Regions from separate parts of the Paenisporosarcina sp. P5_A11 genome, predicted to be linked through region 1. Evidence: riboswitches for the same ligand, from Rfam matches in the RefSeq annotation. Region 1 holds a riboswitch; each other region holds the start of a gene.
The links. Region 1 has a riboswitch for S-adenosylmethionine ahead of AC1DOS_RS01345 (O-acetylhomoserine aminocarboxypropyltransferase/cysteine synthase family protein). Riboswitches for the same ligand answer to the same signal wherever they lie in the genome.

Region 1 (13,066 bases):
GTCGTTTCAAACTTGTGAACAAGACAAAGGAACGAAGAATAAGTAGTTACGTTCATAAGAACGAAAGGCGAGGTATCGGACAAACCAGCTAAGAAGATAGTTATAGATATGGCTAGTTAGATTCCCGACGATACCAGTAGAATTATATGCCACTTGGTGCCATAATAGGCGTAAAAGTGGCCAAAGAAAACATCTTATTGAGTTCTTGGAAAAGCAATTTTTAATCTGTTACTAGAGACTGGGGCAATAGTTATAATGATAAAACAAAAAAACAAGCAAGATCTGTCTAAGAGACGGATCTTGCTTGTTTTTGTTTCAAGAGTTTTGTGTAAAAACTGTGTAAAAAGAGTCCAATAATAATGATAACTAGCCCGATAAACGCTACGGGTTCAGGTAAAGGAACACCTAGTAACATCATTTCGCCAGCTATTACAAATAAAATTTGTGTAGCTTGGGTTGCTTCAACTGCAGCAAGTTTCCCTTGATTCTCTCGAACACGATCTGTAGCCATGAAAAACAAGGTAGTTGCAATTACTCCTGAACTAATGCCAACTATCAAACTTTGGAAAACTTGGCTACTAGAAGGAAGGCCGACAGATAAGGCAGCATAAACTGCTAGTAAAATCCAGACCGGAAGTGATGCGATTGTCATCCCAAGGACGCGACTAATCGAATCGAGACGGCCCCCAGTTAGTTCCATCATTTTACGATTACCAAGTGGATAGGCAAATGCTGCAACCAACACTGGAAATGTTCCGAGCACAAGTGTACCTGTGGACACGTTGTTTGCATGTGGAATTTGAATTAGTACAATTCCAATCAAGATGACCATGGAAATGACAAGTGACACTAAAGGGATTTGTTGTCTAAACTTACGAATCCCATTAGAAGTATGAATCGTTATAAAAAACAGAGGGGCTAATAAAACACCAGCTATAATTGTCACTTGCCAGGTTCCCGAAATTAGCCAACCAGGACCGTAAGCAGCTGCATATGTAATAGGTGCATAGAACAAAACAAATGCAACAAAGCTCCAACCAGACCAGGGAAGAGGTCGACTCTTCATTTCAGCTAGGAGTGTTGCCATTCCTCCTCGAAGTACAACGATTAACATTAAAAAAGGTACCATGAAGAAATACCGTAATGAAGCACTCCACATCCAACTTCCTCCGGAAAGTTCCATTGACCGGTTTAAAATAAAAGTTACCGCAAAAAATAAAGATGCCAAGATTCCAAGCCCTATTTCTTTCAAGAATTCAACCCTGTTACTTGTTTTTCAAACAGTTGTATCATTTCAATCATTACTTGTGTAGCCTTTTCCATGTTATCAACCGAAATATATTCATATTTTCCGTGATAGTTTTCACCACCTGTGAAGATGTTTGGAGTAGGTAAGCCCATATAAGACAATTGAGATCCATCAGTTCCGCCACGAATCGGCAGGACTAAAGGATTAATAGATAGATTTGTCATTGCTTGATGTGCGATATCTACAATTTCTTTGACGGGCTCAATTTTTTCACCCATATTGTAATATTGGTCATTTAGTTCAACTGTAATAGCATGTGAACCATACTCTGCTTTAATTTCAGCCACTGCTTTTTCAAACAATCCTTTTTTTGCGTCGAATTTTTCCCGATCAAAGTCACGAATTATATATGACAACTGTGCTTCTTCTACATGACCGCTGAAATTCATTAAGTGTATAAATCCTTCATAGCCTTCAGTCTTTTCAGGCACTTCAGATGCCGGCATATAAGATTGGAACTTCATCGCAATAGTTAAGGCGTTGACCATTTTGTTTTTTGCAGATCCAGGGTGAACGCTAGTTCCGCGTGTGATGACTTTTGCCCCAGCAGCGTTAAAACTTTCAAATTGTAGTTCCCCAAGAGGACCTCCATCCATCGTGTAAGCATATTTTGCATCGAATTTTTCAACATCGAATTTATGAGGTCCGCGACCAATCTCTTCATCAGGAGTGAAGGCAATTCTGAGTTTGCCATGTTTGATGTCTGGATTATTTATCAGATACTCCATAGCTGTCATTATTTCAGCAATACCCGCTTTATTGTCGGCACCAAGTAATGTCGTGCCATCTGTTGTTATTAAAGTGTGACCGATATAATTGTTAAGCTCAGGAAAATCGGTAGGAGACATTACTGTTGTTTCGTTTAATGAAATGTCGCCGCCTTCGTAGCAATCGATGCGCTGAGGATTCGCATTTTTCCCAGTGTAATCCGTTGCTGTATCAACATGAGCTAAGAATCCAATTGTAGGCAATTCATGGTCTATATTTGAAGGTAATGTAGCAAATAAATAGCCATTATCATCAAGTGAAATGTCTTCCATTCCGATCGCAGCCAACTCTTTTTCAAGTTCATGGAGTAAGTCCCACTGACCTGGTGTTGAAGGGCAAGTTGAACTGTTTGCGTCAGATTGTGTATCAATTTTTGCATAACGCACGAGGCGTTCGATTAATATTTCTTGCATGACATTCCACTCCTTAATTTCATAAATCTATTATTAGTTTATCATTTTCAGAATCATCTAGGAATATTGAATGCTATTAAAAATCAGATAGGATATTTTTTAACCTAATAAGAGGCTGCTGCCAAACAGGTAAATGTAAGAAATATAGTAAATCCTCTTAGAATTCCTGTGGAGATGTCGTTTTTTTCTTTTTCATAACAGTAGACACTTTAGGTTCAGTTCCTTGCTTTATACGTAGAATGTTTTCTCTATGTTTCCAAATAGCTAAAGTGAAAAGAGCTAATGAGATGAAGTTCGGCCAAAATCCTCCCATAAACCAAAATACATAAACCAATAATGTAAGGTATAAAAAAAGAACGCCAATTGGTAAATAGTCTGTTATGAGAGTTATTAATATGAGCAAGGTCAATCCAATACAGCCCATTCTCCAATCGACAGCAAACATAATCCCAATGATTGATGCAGTTCCTTTGCCACCATCAAAATTCATCCACAAAGGATAATTATGTCCGATAACGACAGCTGCTCCTATTAATAAAAGTAGAGTAGGTGTGTAGCCATTAAAGAGACTTTGTGTATCTAAAATATAGGCCAATAATAGAACGGCGATAAATCCTTTACCAATGTCAAATAACGCAACTAAAGCCCCGAATTTCCATCCTAACACGATGGTAGCATTAGACGCCCCAGAATTCTTTACACCTTGATCTTTTACATTAACCCCTGAAATCCATTGTGCGATGTAGGACCCATGTAACCCCCCAATTAAATAGCCTGATAGGATAATCATGAGTGACAATAAAGCAAGATTCAAAATCTCAACTCCTTTTTTCTTCTCACTCTTTAAACGTTTGACTATTGGCTGAAGTTTCAAAAAAAATAATTATTTCTTGACTTTTTCTTCCTGGAAAACATATACTGTTTCTCAAGATGGAAAATTGAATCAAATACTCTTATCAAGAGCGGCAGAGGGACTAGGCCCTACGATGCCCAGCAACCGGCAAGTGATGAACTTGCAAAGGTGCTAATTCCTACAGATTTCTTCATGTGGATCTGAAAGATAAGAGGAGGTATACGCAATTGCGAGCCCCCTCTTCTTAAGCGAAGAAGGGGCTTTTTGTATTCCAAAACTCCTCTTTCGCCTCCACACTTCCATCTAAACCACAAACCAGGAGGGAAAAACAATGACTAATCTTCAACCAGAAACGCTACTTTTACACGGAGGGCAAGAGCCGGATCCGATTACTGGCTCACGTGCGGTACCAATTCATAAAACTACTTCTTTTGTTTTCAAAGATACAGAACATGCTCAAAAACTTTTTGCGCTGCAAGAAGCTGGAAATATCTATACGCGTATAGGCAATCCAACAGTCGATGTATTTGAACAGCGTGTTGCTTTGTTAGAAGGGGGTACAGCTGCAGTAGCTTTATCAAGTGGAATGGCAGCGATCGCTTTTTCTATTTTAAATATAGCAGGAGCAGGAGATGAAATCATTGCTGCTAGTAATTTATATGGTGGTACTTATAATTTGTTTGCTAAAACACTTCCAAAGTATGGAATCACTGTAAAGTTTGTCGATTCAACTAATCCGGAGAATTTCCGAGGAGCCATTTCTGAAAAAACGAAAGCCATTTTTGGGGAAATTATCGGCAATCCAAGTCTCCATGTTCTAGATATAGAAGCTGTGTCTACTATAGCCCACGCGCACGGAATTCCGTTAATTGTTGATAATACATTTGCTACTCCATATGGAAGTAATCCTATTGAATATGGTGCTGATGTAGTAGTACATTCAGCAACAAAATGGATTGGTGGACATGGTACTTCAATTGGAGGTGTGGTAGTTGATGCAGGAAAATTCGATTGGAATAGCGAGAAGTTTCCTGAGTTTACGGAACCAGATACTAGTTACCATGGATTGCGTTATGGGATTGACGTGCCTCAAGTTGCATTCGCTATTAAACTTCGAGTTCAACTACTTCGTGACTTTGGTCCATGTCTAAGCCCAGATAATGCATTTTCTTTCTTGCAAGGTCTCGAAACGTTACATTTACGTGTGCCGAGGCACAATGAAAATGCATTGGCGGTAGCTAATTTTCTAGAGAATCATCCAGCGGTGGAGTGGGTAAGTTTCAATGGATTTGAATCTCATCCATCTCATCAATTAGCTAATAAATACTTGAAGAATGGATACGGTTCAATTGTGAATTTTGGAATTAAAGGAGGACGAGATGCAGGGCGTAAAATCATCGATAACGTCAAAATCTGGTCTCATGTTGCCAATGTAGGAGATGCCAAATCGCTTATCATTCATCCGGCTTCTACGACACATCAACAGTTAAGTGGAGAAGAATTAAGAAAGTCAGGTGTCACAGAAGAATTGATTCGACTTTCAGTGGGATTAGAGTCGGTAGAAGACTTATTAGCTGATTTAAGGCAAGCGATAGATCAAGCAATCGTCGTACCGATTTAACTTGGAGGTGGAATTAGTGGCAACAGGAAGTGTAGAAATCGGAAACTTCCAAACAGAGTCTGGGAATCTACTGGAACAAGTTGAACTTTCATATGAATCTTGCGGTCCATTAGATGCACCTGTTATTTTAGTTTGTCATGCTTTGACTGGAAATCAATATGCTACTGGAACTCAGGAAAAACCAGGTTGGTGGAGTGGAATGATTGGACCTGGAAAAGTTATTGATACGAATGTATTTCAAGTAATTACATGGAATGTTTTAGGGGGATGTTCCGGTTCAACTGGTCCAGCTACAATTAATCCTACAACAGGTGAACCATATCGCTCATCCTTTCCAACCATTACAATTCGAGATATGGTCCATGCTGAAAAACAAGGATTACTAGCTTTGGGAATTGATAGACTTCATGCAGTAGTTGGAGGATCGCTTGGTGGGATGCGTGTGCTGGAGTGGGGACTACTCTACCCAAAAGATATGGATTTACTGATTCCATTAGCAGTTACCCCTTATTTAAGTGATACAGGTATTGCCTATAATTATATTGGCATTCATGCAATTGAAACAGATGCAAACTATTGCAATGGAAACTATAAGAGTTCATCAGATATAAAAGGGTTTGAAACAGCACGCATGGCGGGGTTAGTCACTTATCGTAGTGAACAATTACATAAGGACCGTTTTGCAAGAAAGACCAGAAGTGATGGTTTGTTCGAAATCGAATCCTATATGAAATACCAAGGGACAAAACTTACGGAACGTTTTGATGCGAACAGCTATCTTACCTTATTACGGGCAATGAACACTCATGATATCGGGAGGGATAGAGGCGGAATAGAAATAGCGGCGAAACAATTTGAAGCAAAAGTAATCACCATAGCATTCACACATGATTTACTATATCCACCTGAGGACATTTGCTCTTTTGCGCATCTCGTTCCTGATCATCATTTCTGCATGGTCAACACACGATTCGGTCATGATGGCTTTCTGACTGAATTTGAGACATGGGGAGATATATTAACTGTTCACTTGGGGGTAAAGTCATGGCAACGATTCAAGCAGCAATCTTAGGTTTTGGAACAGTTGGTCAAGGCATATTCCAAATTCTTAATGAAAGAAAACATCAATTAAAACAATCATTAGGATTGGATATAGAAGTAAAAGCAATTCTAATACGAGAACCAACAAAAAGTCGTATGGCAACGCCAGGCGTTATGGTAACTGACAACTTTCAAGACATTGAAGACATTCCCGATATTCAAGTTGTATTTGAGGCAATTGTAGGTGAAGAACCGGCATTTCAATATCTATGTAGGTCTATTCAAAAAGGCTGTCATGTGATTACAGCTAATAAAGTAATGTTCTCAAAGTATGGTTTAGAATTACAAGAACGAGCAAAAAGACAAGGTGTCCATGTCGGATATGAAGCAACAACAGCAGGGGGCGTACCAATAATAAAAACCTTGAAAAACCTTCTGCTTGTGAATCAGGTGCATAGAATTCAAGGGATATTAAATGGAACATCAAATTACATTTTAACTCAAATGCGAATACATGAAAGCTTGTTTCATGATGCCTTAGAAGAAGCAAAGGTACTTGGCTATGCAGAGTCAGATCCTTTTAATGACATTTCTGGTCAAGACGCATTTCGAAAGCTTATGATATTAAGTACTTTGGCATTTGGTAAACAACCGAATTGGGATGATGTAACGATTGCTGGAATTGCTGATATTACACTTGAACAAGTACAAAGTGCAACAAGAGAAGGTTTGCGTTTCAGGCATGTGGCAGAGATTATTGAAGAGCAAGACGGGTCCTTACATGCAAGCGTTGGTCTAAGATTAGTAGATCCCGAGCATCCGTTGTATGCAGTTGAGGGTGTAAACAACGCGATTGCGCTTGATACAAATTACATTGGGACTTTAACTTTAATTGGACCAGGAGCTGGTAAATTTCCCACAGCAAGTGTCATGGTGGAAGATTATGCAGAAATCATAGGAAAACACGCTCAATTTTTAGTTACCTTATAAGAAAATAGAACCGTTGCATTTGTCTCCATGTGGAGGAATGCAACGGTTTTTATGTATGAAAAAAACAAAAAAATATCGTTAATTATTATATAGAAGAAATACGTTCATAATATAAAAAATTTATTATCTTGATATCAGGATATGTGGTAATAGATGGGAAAAATAAAGAATCGATAGTCCTGTTTAATACCAAAAAAAGGGTGAAAAATGGATAATTTGATTTAACCTGGAAATAAATTCACTTTTTTGAAATGTCTATATATCAACGTTGATTGAAGTGGGTGAAAATTAATGACATAAAGTAGGTTTATTTACATAGTACAAGGGAACTAGCATATCAAGTTGTTATAGTTAGCTAACTTTGACAATTTAGAAAGGTAAATGGTAAATAGTAAGTGACCTTATACATAATTAATACAGCATTATACCTATTTCGGTATAAATCACCATTTTGAAATGAGGAATTGTTAAATGTTAGAGGCAAAAAGGAGAGCGGCTATATTTTTTATTATGGCATTTATCTTAGCAGCTGCAACTGGATACATGGTGCTGCAAAAAGTAAAGGATTTAAATTCTGATTTAGGTGCAATGACAAAGATTTATGTAGCAAAAGCGGATATTCCATCAAGGACAGTTATTCAAAAGAATCAAATCACCGTAATGGAGTTACCTAATAAGTTTGTTACTGAGTCGCATATCACCTCTTTTGGTGATCTGGAATCTCAAGTATCAGTCGTCCCTCTTTCTAAAGGTGACATGATTACACGAAATATGATTAAACCAGCTTCCAATCTACAAAATGAGAACAATAGATTAGTCACTTTGCATCGAACGGATAAAGTTCAATTCGATCAAGTAATCGAAGCACTAGACCGAGTAGATATTATTGTATCTACTGAAAATAAAGGCGAGCGTAATACATCTGTTTTCATGAAAGACGTTGTTGTCCGATTTTCTCAAGGTTCTGGTGAAAAATTTGCGGGTGTTGCAGTCGAAGTGACGGCTGAACAAGCACCGAAACTTATACATATGCAAAACTATGCTGATCACATTCGTATTTTAAAAGCTAATGTTGGTCAAAACAGTGTACCTTCCGAAGAAACAGAAGAAAAAGAGGCACGACAGGAAGAGCCTGCAAAGAAGAAAGTTGAAAAAAAACCAGCGACAACACCACCTAAAGAGAATGGTACTAAAAAAGAAACACCGAAAGAAGGACCTACTTCCGGGAGTGGACAGTAAGATGGAAAAGAGGCTGACGTGATGGAACTATCGGCAAATATCTTAATTGTTAGTGAATGGGAACAGAATACAGTGCTATTAAAAACGATTTCTGAAAGCTTCTCAAAACAAGTAACTAGTGTGAAATATTCAGATGCTATAAGAGAAATGAACCGAGAAACTCGTGACATTGTCATCGTTTCTCAATCGGAAACGGAAGCGTCTGTAGAGTTAGTCCAATCAATACGAATGGTCAATCCGGCTTGTCTCCTATTGTTTGTTGCAGTTGCTTCTGACTTTACATTGCTTCGAAATATTATACGATCAGGTGCGGATGAATTTTTCGTCTTTCCAGATGAAACTAGTTTATTCACAAGTAGATTTCCAACAATCGTCCAAAATTATGAAATCAAAAAAAATTCAATGGAAGAAGCAGCTGTAACTTATGGACGCAATCGAGGACAAATTCTGTCATTCTACAGCGGAAAAGGTGGAAGTGGACGTACATTGATTGCTTCTTCAGTTGCTCAAACTTTAAAGCTAGAGTCAACGGCTGAAGTGATTTTGATTGACTTGAACACCCAATACGGTGGGATTGAAAACGTCTTTTCCATTGAATCCAACCGATCGCTAGCTGATTTAATGCCTGTTGTTGAGGAATTAAATGAAAGCCACATTCGGAATGTATCTGAAACACAGGTGGATTCCAAATTGGAAATTCTCATCAGTCCTTGTGATGCGGAGATTGCAGAATCGATTGATGAAGAGTTTATTGCCAAATTGATTCGAACATGCAGACGTTCATTTGACTACGTTTTAATTGATCTGCCAAGTCATATGAATGGACAAGTCGTTACAGCTTTAGAAGAGTCTGACAAAGTTTTTTACATATTAGCGCCCGAAACATCAGCCCTCAAAACGTTAAAGCAGTTCGAAACACTAAGCACAAGACTTGGCATTCCATTGGCAAATCGTATGGAAATTGTACTGAATGAACTGTCCAAAGAAAACGAAGTCCAGCAAAGCGATTTGAAAAACGTGCTACGTTTTCCAGTGGCCGCTTCCATTCGCAGGGACATTAAAGGGTTGCAACCATATATCAATAAAGGGATGCCTGTCCGGAAAGTCCAGAAAGAACGTAAATTAATCCCATTTGCCAAAGATATTCGTAAGTTTGCACGAGATGTATTAAAGCAATAGGAGGTGAAGAGGGATGAGCTCACTGTTTGAAAAGAGAAAAGGGAAGCTTGTGCAGAAAAAGCCAACCTCTTACGAATATGAAAACCACCTCGTCGATGAATTAGTCGAACATTATAAGGCCCGTTTATTGCGAGACACAAACTTGGAAGCTTTAACGCAGCTGTCTTCAGGAGAAATGCGGTTGCGAATTGAGCAATATGTTTCAACTTTTATGTCCGAAGAAAAGGTCATTATTTCAAGGCATGATAAAGAACTTTTAATTACGAGAATATTAGATGAGTCAGTCGGTTTCGGTCCGCTCGAACCGCTCATAAATGATCCGGATATCACGGAAATTCTGATTAATGGGTACCAGGAAGTTTATGTTGAAAGAAAAGGAAAACTTCAAGAAGTACAAATTGCATTCCGGAACGATGAACATGTACGGCATATTGTGGACCGTATCGTCGCACCACTCGGTAGACGAATCGATGAAAGCTCACCAATGGTAGATGCCAGATTGCCCGACGGCAGCCGGGTAAATGCAGTAATTTCACCGATCAGTTTATCGGGCACACTTGTTTCCATCCGGAAATTCCGAGCAGAACCTTTTAAAGTGGAGGATTTACTGCAATTTGATTCTATGAGCAAAGATATGGCGACATTCCTGGATGGGATTGTAAGAGCCAAAATGAACACGCTCATCAGTGGAGGAACAGGCTCTGGTAAAACAACTTTGTTGAATGTAATCGCTACATCCATTCCTCATGGTGAACGTGTCATTACGATAGAAGATTCCGCAGAGCTTCGTCTAGACCGTCCAAACGTCGTTGGAATGGAAGCCAGACCGGCGAATGTTGAAGGAAAAGGGGAAGTCAGCATTCGCAACTTGGTGCGAAATGCTTTACGTATGCGGCCGGACCGCATCATTGTCGGGGAAGTTCGGAGTGGAGAAGCATTTGATATGCTCCAGGCTATGAATACGGGGCATGAAGGGTCAATCACAACTGTGCATGCGAATAATGCCGACGATGCATTGAGACGAGTTGAAGCGATGGTCATTATGGCAGGAATGGATTTACCTTCAACCATTATTCGGGAATACATTGTCGGTGCTTTAGACATCATTGTCCAAGCAACACGACTGACAGATGGAACACGGAAAATCGTATCCATTTCGGAGGTCCAGAAAAATGACGGCAAACATCGGATTGTTGAAATCTTCAAGTTTCATAGGACCGGTTTAACGAAAGATGGAGAGGTAGAAGGACATTTTACACCAACTGGTGAAATTCCGCAGTGTCTAACTCGTATACGTGTCTTTGGAATTGACATGAATGAATCTTTGTTCGAGCCAGTGAAACGGGGTGTGGTCGTATGACGGAAGCATTACTCGCGATGCTGACCATTCTTGTACTCGTCATCGGTTTTTACTTTTACCTTGGCTATCGGAAAGAAAAAAGGGAGTGGCGTAAACAAGTCCAACAGTTTTATCGGGACGGAGAACGTCGTAAAAGTGTGTTGGTGGTCATTGGAACCAAGTACGATCAGACCGATTCTGCAAAAGCACTGGAACAGAAGTTGATAGATGCAAATATTGGCTTCACACCATCAGAGTTTATCGGTGCGCTCATAGTTTCTTATATGGCATTGGTTATTGGTCTTCAAAACTTCTTTAATTTGAACATGCTTGCAAGTTTAGTCATAGCTCTATTGATTGTCGAAGGTGGGCGTCGAATGCTTTTCCTGGTTCGGAAAAATAAAAAGAAACAAATGCTGGTCGAACACCTTCCTGAAATTTGTCGCATCCTTGCCAATGCCACACGTTCTGGCATGACGCTCAATCAAGGAATTCAACTTGTTGCTCAGGAAATTGGTGAACCGGCTAAATCTGAGTTCAAGAGATTGGCACATGAGTTATCGCTAGGAATTGATTTCAGTGCTGCCATCCGTAGCATGGAGAAACGCGTGGATGACAAAGAATTTCAACTGTTCACGGCAACCATGCTCATCCAGAAGAAAGCAGGAGGTAATTTGTACGCAGTGCTGGACGAAATGAGCCAGACGCTGGATGAACGCAAGTTATTGAAACAAGAAATCAAAACGATGACTGCTGAACAACGCTATATTTCGTATATTGTTCCCGTCATTCCAATCTTTCTTGTACTTATGATGAACAATATTGTGGAAGGATTTTTAGATCCTCTATTTACCGGACTTGGACTAATTCTATTCGCTTTCTTTTTGACCGGAACAATTCTAACATTCGTGATTGTTCGTAAAATCACCAATATAAGGGTGTGATGAAATGGATGGGATTATAGCTTTATTTGTCTTGCTGTCTGTAATATTTGTTGGAATTGCACTTCGTTCATTATATGTGTACTGGCGTGAACGAAAAGCATTGAAAGAAGAAGTGGAAGAATCACTATTTATTTATGATGCCTTCCATCGGAAAGTCACCCGTAAAGAGAAGTTGGTTGCCAAGATGTTCAAATTTGCAGATGATTTCGCGGATTTGGGGCAACGTATCAATTTCTTTAGTGAAAATCAAGAAGTTAAAAAGTGGCTGATTCAGGCTGGATATCCGTATGAATTAACGGTGGAACGCTTCCAAGGATTGAAAATTTTCTTAATGATTATTGGCTTCTTTACAGGTGGGATTTCTCTAATATTACTTTTGCCATTTTCACAATTCATGATTATCCTGCTGCCGATTTTTGGCTATATGAGTGCTATTTTATGGATTCGCTCCAAAGCAAAAAAAAGGCAGGAAGAAATTTCCTATCAGTTGCCTGATTTTCTTGATACTATGAGCGTTACTTTGCAGGCTGGGGTTGCAATGGATCAAGCAATTCGTGACATTGTTCCATATTTTGAAGGACCGGTGAAAGAGGAATTCGGACGATTCATTCAGGAAATAAGCGTTGGTGTGCCACGAGCGGAAGCCTATCGGACGTTACTTGTCCGTAATGATTCAAAAGAGTTTCAAATATTGATAAAGTCCTTGATTCAAGGAGAGCGATTGGGTGTACCAATTGCAGATACTTTCAAACAACAAGCCGAAGAAATGCGAAAGTTGAAGAAAGAGATGATTAAAGAGAAGGCGGCGAAGGCTTCACCAAAAGTAACACTCGTTACGACATTTTTGGTTCTGCCATCTTCGCTCGTATTAATCGGCGGCTTGATGATGATAAATATGTTCAACCAAAACAAAGGCATTTTTGATTTATTCCAATAAAAAAACAAGTTCAAAGGAGAGAAAACAAAATGAAAAACTTATTAATGAACGCATGGATGAATATCGTAGGACCGGTGAAAAACGAAAAAGGTGCACAATCGCTTGAATGGTTGGGGCTGGCAGCATTATTGATTTTAGTATTAGGGATTATCTCGACAGCAGTAAATGGACAATCTGGGGCAATCGGAGATTTGATTGGTAAAATCGTTTCCAAGATCAGCGGTATGGTCGGCTAATTCCTTATACATGGACAAACACCTTAGAGAGGCGGTATCAGAATGAGTAAGAAACAACTCATCTTGACTGGTTTACTCATAATGGCTTTGACTGGCTGTGATGAGGAAACAAAGAGGACAGGGATTGTTCCAGGAGAAGAAATATCGAATAAAAACGATACTTCTGGTAAATCTGAGCCTTCAAATGTTTCTGAGCC
Region 2 (6,741 bases), on a different contig from region 1:
CCAATACTCGACAAAGCACTAGATAATTTGGATGGATGAATTTTTAAATTTAACCATGGTGATGTTAAAATGGCTGCAGCACATTCAATGGATTTTAATTGAAGTAATTGCATGACAAGAGTTGCGCCTAACCCGTGCCCCATAACAAACACTGGTAGGTTATACGAGATGGATGCTTGAACTAATTGGTCGATATAAGACCCATAAGACTGGAAATCTTCATTATGTGCCGCTTTATTTCGAGCCGCTTCTCCATGACCTGGCAAGTCTCCCATGACAACATGAAAACCTGAACTTCTAAATTTTTCGATTAACCATGCATATCTACGATGATGTTCGTACGCGCTATGTACAATTGCGACGACTGCTTTAGCTTGACCATCTGCTTCCCATTTCCACATGAACAGCGCCCCTTTACAAGTTCATTTTATCACAAATACTTGTTTTAATATTACCACGTGATCTTGATATTAATAAATCATTGTCACTTAGTACATCCTGAAATGGTAATTAGCCTTAATAACGACCTTACACCCATGTATAATGAAACTATACCGCAATAAGAAATGAGGTAAAAGAATGATTTACTCTTTTAATAATAAAACTCCCTTGATTGATCCATCTGTTTATATTGCTGATTATGTCACAATCAGTGGCGATGTGACAATCGGTCAAGAGTCTACAATTTGGTTTAACACGGTCATTCGTGGCGACGTAAACTCAACACGTATCGGTCGCAAAGTGAACATTCAAGATTTATGTTGCTTACATCAAAGCCCTGCAGCTCCATTAATTTTAGAAGATGAAGTGACTATTGGACATCAAGTAACATTACATAGCTGTACCATTCGCAAAGGAGCTTTAGTAGGAATGGGCTCAATCATTTTAGATGGCGCTGAAATTGGTGAAGGTGCATTTATCGGAGCTGGAAGCTTAGTACCTCCAGGCAAGGTTATTCCAGCAGGGATGCTAGCATTAGGACGGCCTGCGAAAGTTATTCGTGAATTGAATGATGAAGACAAACTTGATATGAGACGAATTGTAAAAGAATACGCTGAAAAAGGGCAAATTTACAAAGAGATGCAACAGAAAAGTAGTGACCAATAGAAAAGAGCAGGCATCTAATTGCCTGCTCTTTTCTATTGGTTTAATCCCGCACAAATTGTTTTGTTCCCGTTCACCCAATTTCCCTACAAAAACACACTGAAACGATGTGCATGGTGCTAATTACTTTGATTTTCGCTTCGCTGATGTTGTGAAATGAATCATATCAAATTCTTGTGTTTATTCCCATTCATTTGGATTTAATCCCATTCGAAAGTGGTTTATTCCCGTTCAATTTGATTTAATCCCTTTCACGAGTGGTTTATTCCCGTTCACCCATATTTCCTCATAAAAAAACTGTTCCAGAATTACTCCAGAACAGTTTTTGTTTTATTCGCTAGCTTTTTCTTTCAAAAGAGCAGCTCTATCAGTTTTTTCCCATGGTACATCTAAGTCCGTACGACCAAAGTGCCCGTAAGCAGCAGTTTGTTTGTAAATAGGACGACGAAGATCTAACATTTTGATGATTCCTGCAGGACGAAGGTCGAATGACGCTCGAACCACTTCAACAAGTTTTGATTCTTCTACAGTGCCTGTACCAAATGTGTCGATTGCGATTGATACTGGTTGAGCAACACCGATTGCATATGCAAGTTGAACTTCGCAACGGTCAGCAAGTCCTGCTGCTACGATGTTTTTCGCTACATAGCGTGCAGCATATGCTGCTGAACGGTCAACTTTTGTCGCATCTTTACCAGAGAATGCGCCACCGCCGTGACGAGCGTATCCACCGTAAGTATCAACGATAATTTTGCGACCAGTTAAACCAGCATCCCCTTGTGGTCCACCAATTACGAAGCGACCAGTTGGGTTAATAAAGTATTTTGTATTTTCGTCAATTAATTCTGCCGGAACGACAGGATTGATGACATGTTCTTTCAAGTTACGTTGAATTTGCTCAAGTGTTACTTCTGGGTGATGTTGAGTAGAAATAACGATTGTGTCAATGCGCAACGGTTTATTGTTTTCATCATATTCTACAGTTACTTGTGTTTTACCATCAGGACGTAAGTATGGAAGAATTTCCTCTTTACGTACTAGTGCTAAACGACGAGCTAACTTATGAGCCATACTAATTGGAAGTGGCATTAATTCCGGTGTTTCATTACATGCAAAACCGAACATTAACCCTTGGTCACCGGCACCGATTGCTTCGATGTCTGAATCTGTCATCGAACCTTCACGTGCTTCTAGTGCTCTGTCAACGCCCATTGCGATGTCGGCAGATTGCTCATCGATTGCAGTCAATACTGCAGAAGTCTCTGAGTCAAAACCATATTTTGCACGAGTGTAGCCAATTTCACGAACTGTTTCACGTACAACTTTTTGAATATCCACATAAGCAGATGTTGTGATTTCTCCAGCAACAAGCACTAAACCTGTTGTTACAGTTGTTTCACAAGCAACACGTGCGTTCGGGTCTTCTGTTAATATAGCATCTAAAATTGCGTCTGAGATTTGATCACAAATCTTATCCGGATGCCCTTCTGTTACTGATTCTGATGTAAATAGACGACGAGTTGTCATTTAATATTCCTCCTATATCCTTCGAGATTGCTCTCGGAAAATTCAAACGGTACTCATTTCCCATGTCCAGCTTATTCAGTTGAATAAAACCTTCCGCCTTTTCGGGCTTCTGCACACGAGGATAAAGGGAGATGTCATAAAAAAAACCCTCTCTCACGTAAAATACATGAGGAAAGGTATTCATGTATAGGCACCTTTCACTCTTATCATCCAAGGAATTCACCTTGTTTCAGGTTCAGCACCTTTGCCAATTACTACTTGGTTCATAATTGCAGGTTGCCGGGTTTCATAGGGCCTGACCCCTCAACCAGCTCGGGATAAGAGTATCCGTTCAGTTTTACATCATAATAAACTAATCCACCTATGTCAAATATTTTTTATTATTCTTCATTAATATAAAATTATGAGGAATTTAATCAGGCTATTAGTGTAGATTATTAAGCTAAATGTGTTATACTAATCATCGAATTGAAAAAAACACCCCAATTAACTGGGAATACACAAAAAAGGAAGGTACATATACATGAATTCAGTGAACACTATCAACGAGCTGAACGATTTGTTAAATGGCCAAAACGTGCATGTACAACTTTCAGTACCACAATTAGTGGAGAAAGCAACATTACGCGGAGAAGCTGTCTTAACATCTACTGGAGCTGTAAAAGTAGAGACAGGAAAGTATACAGGACGCTCTCCAAAAGACAAGTATGTTGTTGAAGAAGATATCTCAAAAGACAAGATTGATTGGGGTACAGTAAACCGACCGATTTCATCTGAAATTTTTTCCTCTTTATATAAGAAGGTTGTAACTTATTTAAAATCGAAAGAAGAACTTTTTGTCTTTAACGGCTTTGCTGGAGCAGACGAAGAGTCTCGTCTTTCTATCCAAGTAATTAATGAATATGCATGGCATAACCTATTTGCGCATCAATTATTCATTCGCCCAACAGAAGATGAACTGGCTTCTCATGAAGCACAATTTACGATTGTATACGCACCAACTTTTAAAGCAGACCCAGCAATCGATGGAACGGATTCAGAAACATTTATCATTGTTTCAATGGAACAACGCATCATCTTAATTGGTGGTACTGAGTATGCTGGCGAAATGAAAAAATCAATATTCTCTATTATGAACTATTTACTTCCAGAGCAAGGCATTTTATCTATGCATTGTTCAGCAAACGTTGGTGAACAAGGTGACGTTGCCTTATTCTTCGGTTTATCTGGAACTGGAAAAACAACATTATCAGCTGATGCTGATCGCAAGTTAATCGGCGATGATGAGCACGGTTGGTCAGACAATGGTGTATTTAATATTGAAGGTGGCTGTTATGCAAAAGCAATCAACCTGACACGTGAAAATGAACCACAGATTTTCGATGCTATCCGTTTTGGATCAGTATTAGAAAACGTTGTAGTAGATGCTGAAACTCGTATTGCAAATTACGAAGACATTTCTTTAACAGAAAATACACGTGCCGCTTACCCATTACAAGCAATTGACAATATCGTAGACCCTTCAGTTGCTGGTCATCCAAATACAATCATTTTCTTAACAGCTGATGCATTTGGCGTATTGCCTCCAATCAGTAAGTTGACAAAAGAACAAGCAATGTACCACTTCTTAAGCGGTTTCACATCGAAACTTGCTGGTACAGAACGTGGAATCACGACTCCACAAGCAACATTCTCAACATGTTTCGGTTCTCCATTCCTTCCATTGCCTGCAACTGTATACGCGGAAATGCTAGGTAAGAAAATTGATCAACACGATGCACAAGTATTCTTAGTGAATACAGGTTGGACTGGCGGCGAATATGGCGTTGGTAAGCGTATGAAACTAGCTTATACACGTGCAATGGTTCGCGCTGCGCTTGAAGGGAAATTAGATGACGTGGAAACAGACAATGGTTCTGTATTCGGTCTAGCGATTCCAAAAGCAGTACCAGGCGTACCTGAAAATGTACTCAACCCTCGTGATGCATGGGCAGATCCTGCAGCTTATGATATTAAAGCAAAAGAATTAGCAGATCAATTCCGTAAAAACTTCAATAAATTCGGCTCAGTTTCTGAAGAAATCATTTCAAAAGGTGGACCAATTATTTAATTTAAAAAAGGCTTGCACTTCGTGTGCAGGCCTTTTTTTATTCACTATAGTTAAAGACCGTATCGTTTTTGAAAAAGGATTGAATATGTATGGAGTCTGCTTTGGTGATTTGATTGAAATGAAGTTCTACACCATAATGCTCTACTGAACAAATGTGATACCCATTCTTTTTAAAATGTAATGAAAACCATCTAATATTATTAGTATCATTACTAGATTTTAAGAACAAATCTTTTAATTTCTGGGTAAGTGGCATGGTAAAAATTACTAAGTCAGTCTCAATTCTAATGGTGTGTGCAAAAGGTTTGATTAATAGAATCAATTCTGTTTCATTTTTCCAACAACGTACTTCTACTTCAGTAAAGATTGGCAGTAACTCAGTCATCAAAGGAACCCAATAATCCACATTCTTCATGCGTTTTATTGTTTCATTTCCATGTGAGAAGGTGTCATTTTTTATATGTAAATTCCCCATAAGTAACCTCCCATAACTTACATTAAGTGCTCTTTAAAATATTCGGCATTGGCATTCTCTGGAAACAATGTTTGTAATTCTTCTGCTTCTTTTTCATCTACTCCATAGAGAACAATTTCAGAGCCATATTGTGCGATTTCAAGCATCTGAACATCTTCTTTGTAAAAGAATAAGGTAAACCATTTTAATCCACCATTAGGATCTATAGATTGATTACGTAAAAATGTACAATTTTCCTCATTCAATGTGACAGTGAATACTTTTACAAGACCTTCAACCACTGAGTTGGCCGATATCTTAGAAAGTTCTTCAATTTGCTCAGATTCTTCAAGCCAACTGTGAATCTCGACTGATGCAAAATCTTTTGTATAAGTATCCCATAATTTTTCCCAATAGCTGGTATCTATAGGAACTGACGATTTATTTTCTTTTTGAGTCGTTTCCAAAAGAATCCGAACATGTTTCATAATCATTACCCTCCTTGTTGTTTCATCCATGTTGTTAAGTCTTTGATTATTTGATTATTAATTTTTGTTGGGAAAAAATGATCATGTTCACTAAAGTACCAGGTTTCAAAAACTTTACCTTCTTTTACAAGCGTTTTTTCTAAACGACTAGCATGCTCAATCCCAACATTTACATCCTTCTTCCCATGGATAATTAAAAGTGAACAAGTAATATCTTTGATATGTGAGAAAGGTTGACGTTCTTCGAAAGCTTCAGGCGCATTATTTGGATTCCCTCCAATTACTCGCTTCATCATTCTCCGCATATCTTTCCTTTCTTCATAAGTAAGGATTACGTCTGAAACTCCTGACCAGGTTACGGTAGACGTTATATCATCACGCAATATGGCCGTCCATAACGCCATAATTCCTCCACGAGAAAAGGCAAATAAGTGAATGGGATTAACGGATAAAAACTGTTTTAAAACATCTACTCCATATACCGCATCAAAACGATCTTCACCAGCAAATTCATCGCGTCCTTCGCCACCACGATTACCTCTGTAATAAGGAGCAAATACTACAAAACCTTGTGCTGCAAATTGAGCAATGCGAGCTGGCCTAACCATTCCTATATTTTGAATTCCGCCTCGTAAATAGAGTATACCTTCTTGGTTACCAGATCTTAAAGGTTGTGCAAGTAGACCTTTTACTCGATACCCACATGACCAATACAATACTTCTGTTAATCGAACATTTGGATTGGGACTAGGATATGGTCGTTTTTGTTCAATCGTTCCGTTCGGCTTCATCTAACATCACCTGTTCCAATATTTTTCTCATACCTTCATCTCTCATATGGAAACTTAGATTAGTCGAATTAAAAAATTCTTGTAAGGTTACCCAGACTGGGCCTTCTGTTTCAAATTGTGCAACATTTGGATCTATTGACACTACAGTTGAACGGAAAACCACTTTACAAAAGGGGTTTATGTCATTGACCATGTATTCAGCAAACCATTCCATATTTTCAAGTTGAGCACCTGTCTCTTCATATACTTCCCTTTTTGCAGCTTGTA
Region 3 (6,741 bases), on a different contig from region 1:
AATTTGCCGTTCATCGTCTTTCGCAACCCGAACACGGAAGTTAAGCTCGTGCGCCGATGGTAGCTTTAGGGGTCCTCCTGCAAGAGTAGGACGTCGCTAGGCAATTTAGAAACCGATACCTGTTAAAGGGTATCGGTTTTTTTGTGTTCATATGTCTGGTCTAACCTAACTAGCTAGCCAAGTTAGAAAATATCTAGTTTACTAATGCGCTGAACGGCTTCTTCTAAACGGTCCTCGTCTACTAATAGGCCAACACGAATATAGCCTTCACCAAATTCACCAAAGCCATTTCCAGGGGCTACGGCTACATCTGCTTCATTTAACAGCTTATCTGCGAAGCTTTGGCTTGTGTATCCCGTTGGAACGGGCAACCACGCAAAGAATGAGCCTTGGGGGGCTTCTACTTGCCATCCTATACGGTTGCATGCATCGATGAATACATTTCGACGCTTTTCATAGCGATCAACTAATTCCTGCACACATGTTTGATTGTCATTTAAAGCAGCGACGGCTGCGTGTTGGACAGCTGGGAATAGGCTTACAAACATGTGATCTTGTATCAAGTTAAGGGCTTCAATTATTTGTGCATTTCCTACAGCAAATCCTACGCGCCATCCTGCCATGTTGTATGTTTTGGATAAGGTGTACATTTCAATTCCGATGTCTTTTGCACCGTCTGCTTGTAAGAAACTTACCGGTTTTATTCCTTCGAATCCAATGGCTCCATAGGCAAAATCATGTGATACAGCAATTCCATTTTCCTTAGCAAATGCTACAGTTTCGTTGAAGAATTCGAGGTCTGCCGTAGCTCCTGTCGGGTTGTTTGGGTAGTTAAGATACATAAGTTTCGCGCGTTCTTTACTTTCTTCAGAAAGCATATTGAAATCAGGTAAAAAATTATTTTCTGCTATAAGTGGTAACGTTTCATAGTTGACGTCGGCCATCATTACTCCTGACATATAGTCTGGGTATCCAGGGTCTGGTAGTAGCATCCAATCTCCCGGATTTAATACGGCCATAGGCAATTCAACAAGCCCGATTTTTGTTCCAAATAATACAGCGACTTCTGTTAGTGGATCGATGTCAACGTTATATTCACGTCTATAAAAGGCAGCTGCTGCTTCTTTCAATTCGCTTATTCCGCGGAAGGGCGAATATTTATGAGTAACAGGATTTTCAGCAGCTATTTGTAGTGCTTTTACGATATGTGGAGGTGTTGGTTGGTCAGGGTTACCTTGACCTAAATTAATTACATCGCGACCTTGTGCCACTGCAGCTCCTACTTTTTGTACAAGAGAAGCAAAAAATTGTGGAGGTAATTGTTGTAGTCTTTTCGAGAGTTCCATGGCGTTTCCTCATTTTCTAAATTAGTTGCAATCGTCAGCCAAATCTTATAACCTTTTGAGTAACTTGTCTATAGGTGGTGTATCCATGAAAATCGCTTGCATTCAGCTCGACGTAGCGTTTGCTGAACCTGAAAAAAATTTTTGCAATGTTCAAAGATTAATTGAAAAAGTAGTTGGTGAAGGTGCAGAGCTCGTTGTTTTACCTGAAATGTGGAATACTGCTTATGCATTAACAGCATTAGAAAACCTTGCCGACATTGAAGGAGAGCGTACGAAAAAATTTCTTTCTGATTTGGCGCGAACACATCACATTCATATCGTAGGTGGTTCGGTTTCAACGAAAAAAGGAGTCAACTTCTACAACACGATGTATGTATATTCGAACGATGGAGAGCTTGTTGGTGAATACGATAAAGCGCATTTGTTCCGTTTGATGGATGAACATCTATACCTACAAGCAGGAAATAAGGAAAATATGTTTTCTTTAGGTTCTATCCAAGCTGGTGGCGTCATATGTTATGACTTAAGGTTTCCCGAATGGTTACGGGCACATGCATTAGCAGGAGCAAAGGTGTTATTCATTCCAGCACAGTGGCCGTCGACACGCATTGATCATTGGAAGATCTTACTTCAAGCGCGTGCAATAGAAAATCAATGTTTCGTAATTGCAGTGAATCGTATTGGTTCTGATCCAAACAATCAGTTTAATGGCCAATCCATGATTATTGCGCCGTGGGGGAAAGTGTTGTGGACCGGTACTGAACATGAAGAATACGCGGTAATTGATGTTGATTTTTCCGAAGTTGAAGAAGTGCGCACACGTATCCCTGTGTATGAAGATCGAAGACCGTCACTTTATCTACCATTGTTTGAAAAGTGAAAAAAGGTTTGACACTCGTTAATAAACATCGTAAGATTTAGTTCGAGCAACAAATACAACTACATATGGAAACTTATCAAGAGAGACCGAGGGATAGGCCCTATGACGTCCGGCAACCCCCAGCAATAGCTGGGAAGGTGCCAATTCCTACAGAATGATTTCATTCTGAAAGATAACCCAAAATCCATTTTTCGGTGCCTCTTTCATAATGAAAGGGGCATTTTTTATTTTGTTAAAGTCTACGGATTGTGTTTTCTAGAAGGTAAAAAGGAGCTTGTTGTTATGATACGAATAAATGATTTATCTAAAGAATACAAAACAAAAAATGGCCTGGTAATGGGTGTGGATCGAGTTAATCTCACCATTTCTGAAGGGGAAGTTTTCGGAATTGTGGGGTATTCCGGAGCTGGCAAGAGTTCTTTACTCCGTTGTATCAACTTACTCGAAAGACCAACCAGTGGCCAGATTGAAGTAAATGGACTTGATCTAACAAAATTAAAGGGAGAAGAATTACGCAAGGCGCGCTTGAAAATCGGCATGATTTTTCAACACTTTCACTTGATTAGTCAAAAGACAGTAGCTGAAAATATTGCATTCGCATTAAGAGCGGCAAACACACCAAGAGAAAAAATGACGTCTCGTGTAGTGGAGCTTCTTGAGATGGTTGGTTTAACTGATAAAAAAGATGTGTTTCCAGCACAACTGAGTGGAGGGCAAAAACAACGTGTTGGAATAGCACGTGCACTTGCAAATAACCCTTCCTTGTTATTGTGTGACGAAGCAACCTCTGCGCTTGATCCAAACACAACTTTATCAATTCTACGATTGCTAAAAAAGATAAACCGCGAATTAAACATCACGATTGTGTTAATCACGCATGAAATGAATGTAGTGAAAGAGATTTGTGACCGTATGGCAGTCATGCAAGATGGGCGAGTAGTGGAGGAAGGGTCAGTATACGAGATTTTCTCAAATCCAAAAGCTGAGCTGACTAAAGAATTTATTAGTAGCGTGCTGTCATTTGAAGTGCCACAAACCATTTTGGATAAAGTTACTGGAAGTATTGTAAAAGTAATGTTTAAAGGTGATGTGGCGGGTGAAGGTGTTATTTCAGATATGGTTCAGCATTTTGAAGTACGTGGGAATTTCTTGCACGGCTCGATTGAATACATACAAGAAGTGCCGCTAGGTTTGTTTTTAATGGAAATTCAAGGACATCCAGACAATATTAAAAGAGCTATTACGTATATGGAAGGACGCGGAGCGCAAGTGGAGGTGATTCGAAATGGGCATTGATATCCAGCACGTGATTGAATTATGGCCAGACATACTCAAAGCATTTGGGGAAACGATGTATATGATTGGGATTTCACTGACGGTTGCGATTGTGATTGGATTACCCCTTGGTATTGTACTTTTCATTACCGATCGAGGATTGTTTTTAGAAAATCGAATTATAAAAGGAATACTCGGTTTTATTGTAAATATGGTACGTTCGATTCCGTTTATTATTTTGTTAGTTGCACTTATACCATTAACCAAATTGCTTGTTGATTCAACGATTGGACCAGCAGCAGCTAGTGTTTCTTTATCGGTTGCGGCCACTCCATTTTTCGCGCGAATTGTTGAAACATCACTCCGAGAGATTGATAAAGGCGTTATTGAAGCTGCAGTTGCAGTAGGAGCAACCCCTTGGATGATTATCAAAGATGTGTTATTGCCAGAATCGAAGTCGAGCATTGTGCAAGGAGTGACGATGACCATCATTAGCCTAGTTGCTTACTCCGCAATGGCTGGGGTAGTAGGCGGCGGCGGAATTGGAGACTTGGCAATACGGTTCGGATATTACCGTTATGACAATACAATCATGGTTGTCACGGTAGTAATTTTAATTGTTCTCGTTCAAATCATTCAACAGTTGGGTGACTGGACGTCTAAAGCAATAGATAAACGATAAAAGGGAGAGAGACAGAGATGAAAAAAATTATATTTTCGATTATGTTACTGGTACTAGTAGTGGCTCTTGCAGCATGTGGAGGAAGTGACGAAGAAACTAAAGGTAATGTGGATAACGATAATTCAGTAAAATTAGGTGGATCAGCAGGTCCTTACAGCGACATGTTGAAAAAGGCTATTAAACCAGCTCTTGAAGAAAAAGGCTACAAAGTAGAAATCGTTGAATTCAGCGATTACATTCAACCTAACATTGCGCTAGACAATGGAGATATTGACGCTAACCTTTTCCAACACTCCATTTATATTAAGAACTTCTCGAAAGAAAATGATATGGAATTAACTGGACTAATCACAGTGCCAACAGCACCAATGGGCATTTACTCTAATAAATATAAATCCATAGAAGAAGTGAAAGATGGTGCAACAATAGCGATTCCAAATGACCCAGTCAATGCGGCCCGTACTTTCCTAATCTTACAAGATCATAAATTAATAGAATTAGATTCAAATGCAGAGCCTTTGACAGTGTCAGAGAAAGATATTAAGACCAATGCGAAAAATTTAGTGTTCCAACCAATTGAAGCAGGTCAACTGCCTCGTTCAGTAGATGGTGCAGATTTAGCAGCAGTTCCAGGAAACTTCGCTTTAGCAGCAGATATGAAATTACGAGATGCGTTAATTTTAGAGAACATGCCTGATCTCTACCGTAACCTCGTGGCTGTTACGACTGCAAACAAAGACTCGCAACTTGCGAAAGACTTAGTGGAAATCGTAGAAGCACCTGAATTTGAAGGAATTATCGACTCAGAATTTGAAGGTTTTGGTAAACCTGAGTGGATGAAAAACCGTTAAGAGAGAAGGAGTCTTATGGAAGACATCATTATTCGCGGAGCACCGACTGAATATGTTTGTAAGAGTGGGGCGCTAGATGAACTTGAAGACAAGTTAGTGTCTAGAAATATCAAACGTGTACTCATAGTTTCAGGTGTGAAGTCATGGTATGCGGCACGCTACTATTTTCCCAGCCTAAAAAGCATTCATGTATCGCACGTTTTTTATAAAGGTCAGTGTACAGTAACTGAAATCTCCAGAGTGGCTGCGCTAGCACAGAGTCATTCCGTAGATGCAATTATTGGTGTGGGAGGCGGAAAAGTGTTGGATGTCGTAAAAGCGGTAGCTTACACGAGTGAAACCAAGGCAATCTTAATTCCAACGCTCGCTTCGAACTGTGCACCCTGGACACCGCTTAGTGTTATCTATTCTGATGAAGGTATGATGACACACTATGATGTGTATCCAATGAGTGTTGACATCCTTCTTGTGGAGCCACGAATTTTAGTGGAAGCCCCCATTCCACTTCTCGTCGCAGGCATTGGAGATACATTAGCTAAGTGGTATGAAGCAGACGTTCAAATTAGCAAGTTAAGCAATCCATCGGTTGCGCTAAAGGTCGCTCATCATACTGCGCGGTTATGTGCAGAAGAAATGTTTGAACATGCAGAAGAAGCCATTGATGATGCGAAAGAAGCAAAAGTGTCAAATGCATTCGTCAGAGTAATTGAATCGATAATTATGCTTGGAGGAATGGTAGGCGGATTTGGTGATCGCTATGGTCGAGTCGCAGGTGCGCACTCCATACATAACGGCATGACCATTGCGCCAGAGTCACATAAAGCATTACATGGAAATAAAGTGGCTTATGGCATTTTGGTTCAATTGCTTCTCGAACAGAAGGAAAGTGAAGTTGAGCGACTATGTCCGTTTTATCAGAAACTGGGTTTGCCGACTTCGCTTTATGATTTAAATATTCCGAGTAGATGGATTGATGATATTGCACAACAATCCACAAGAAATGAAGAGTCCATTCATCACATGCGTAGTGAAAAAATAACAGCTACTGAAGTGGCACAAGTCATGCGACATTTAGAGTCAAGGTTCTTGTAAAACCATGAATTCGATTATTTAAAAAAGACCGACATAAAAACTTTGTCGGTCTTTCTCTATGTCAACTTTGTTATTACTATTTCTCAACTTCGGTTTTAATGACGTGTATTCTACTTTCTCCATCACTTTCAACAACATGTTTAAGTATTGATAATTTGTTGTTCCAAAATTGTTCGTAAAAAGAAAGCCACTGTTTTAATTCTTCTAAAGGTTCTGGTTGTAACTGATAGAGTTTTTCCCTCCCTACCTTTCGTCCACTGACTAACTTTGCTTCTGAAAGGATATGAAGATGTTTTGCAATGGCTGTACGACTCATAGTGAAATGAGATGTTATTTTTGAGATGGGTAACTCTTTTCCAGTAAGTATGCGAAGTACCTCTCTACGGGTTGGATCAGCAATAGCTTGGAATACATCATATTTTTCTGCTGAATTAGCCACTATTCCTCAACAACTTTTTTAAGTCGTTCATTAACAATCCCCATCCAACCATGATCCATTCTGTCGCGGATAACTGAGCTTTTGTCATTTGCTTTTGGAAGGATAGCATCTGGTTGTTTCCAACCACTATGAATAAGGGTAAACTCAGTTTTACCACTGACCTCTATTAATATAAA

Region 2: linked by a shared signal. The riboswitch ahead of metK (methionine adenosyltransferase) and the one ahead of AC1DOS_RS01345 (O-acetylhomoserine aminocarboxypropyltransferase/cysteine synthase family protein) in region 1 are both predicted to bind S-adenosylmethionine.
Region 3: linked by a shared signal. The riboswitch ahead of AC1DOS_RS05295 (methionine ABC transporter ATP-binding protein) and the one ahead of AC1DOS_RS01345 (O-acetylhomoserine aminocarboxypropyltransferase/cysteine synthase family protein) in region 1 are both predicted to bind S-adenosylmethionine.

The regions. Positions count from the first base shown of each region.
Region 1 covers NZ_JBFUKT010000002.1:80,428-93,493, forward strand. Annotated here, with positions in the region: gene AC1DOS_RS01330 (DMT family transporter) at 287-1,252, opposite strand; gene pepT (peptidase T) at 1,249-2,490, opposite strand; gene AC1DOS_RS01340 (glycerol-3-phosphate acyltransferase) at 2,648-3,304, opposite strand; SAM riboswitch class I at 3,441-3,557, shown strand; gene AC1DOS_RS01345 (O-acetylhomoserine aminocarboxypropyltransferase/cysteine synthase family protein) at 3,675-4,964, shown strand; gene metX (homoserine O-acetyltransferase MetX) at 4,981-6,036, shown strand; gene AC1DOS_RS01355 (homoserine dehydrogenase) at 6,009-6,995, shown strand; gene cpaB (Flp pilus assembly protein CpaB) at 7,467-8,234, shown strand; gene AC1DOS_RS01365 (CpaE/TadZ family protein) at 8,256-9,413, shown strand; gene AC1DOS_RS01370 (CpaF family protein) at 9,427-10,773, shown strand; gene AC1DOS_RS01375 (type II secretion system F family protein) at 10,770-11,696, shown strand; gene AC1DOS_RS01380 (type II secretion system F family protein) at 11,701-12,633, shown strand; gene AC1DOS_RS01385 (hypothetical protein) at 12,663-12,869, shown strand; gene AC1DOS_RS01390 (vWA domain-containing protein) at 12,912-13,066, shown strand, end outside.
Region 2 covers NZ_JBFUKT010000154.1:626-7,366, forward strand. Annotated here, with positions in the region: gene AC1DOS_RS15785 (alpha/beta hydrolase) at 1-401, opposite strand, end outside; gene AC1DOS_RS15790 (gamma carbonic anhydrase) at 580-1,107, shown strand; gene metK (methionine adenosyltransferase) at 1,435-2,631, opposite strand; SAM riboswitch class I at 2,832-2,955, opposite strand; gene pckA (phosphoenolpyruvate carboxykinase (ATP)) at 3,155-4,741, shown strand; gene AC1DOS_RS15805 (hypothetical protein) at 4,779-5,216, opposite strand; gene AC1DOS_RS15810 (hypothetical protein) at 5,234-5,683, opposite strand; gene AC1DOS_RS15815 (alpha/beta hydrolase family protein) at 5,689-6,474, opposite strand; gene AC1DOS_RS15820 (NUDIX domain-containing protein) at 6,452-6,741, opposite strand, start outside.
Region 3 covers NZ_JBFUKT010000017.1:25,587-32,327, reverse strand. Annotated here, with positions in the region: gene AC1DOS_RS05305 (aminotransferase class I/II-fold pyridoxal phosphate-dependent enzyme) at 183-1,346, opposite strand; gene AC1DOS_RS05300 (carbon-nitrogen family hydrolase) at 1,432-2,226, shown strand; SAM riboswitch class I at 2,297-2,405, shown strand; gene AC1DOS_RS05295 (methionine ABC transporter ATP-binding protein) at 2,509-3,522, shown strand; gene AC1DOS_RS05290 (methionine ABC transporter permease) at 3,512-4,183, shown strand; gene AC1DOS_RS05285 (MetQ/NlpA family ABC transporter substrate-binding protein) at 4,201-5,034, shown strand; gene AC1DOS_RS05280 (iron-containing alcohol dehydrogenase family protein) at 5,050-6,126, shown strand; gene AC1DOS_RS05275 (ArsR/SmtB family transcription factor) at 6,203-6,565, opposite strand; gene AC1DOS_RS05270 (SRPBCC family protein) at 6,565-6,741, opposite strand, start outside.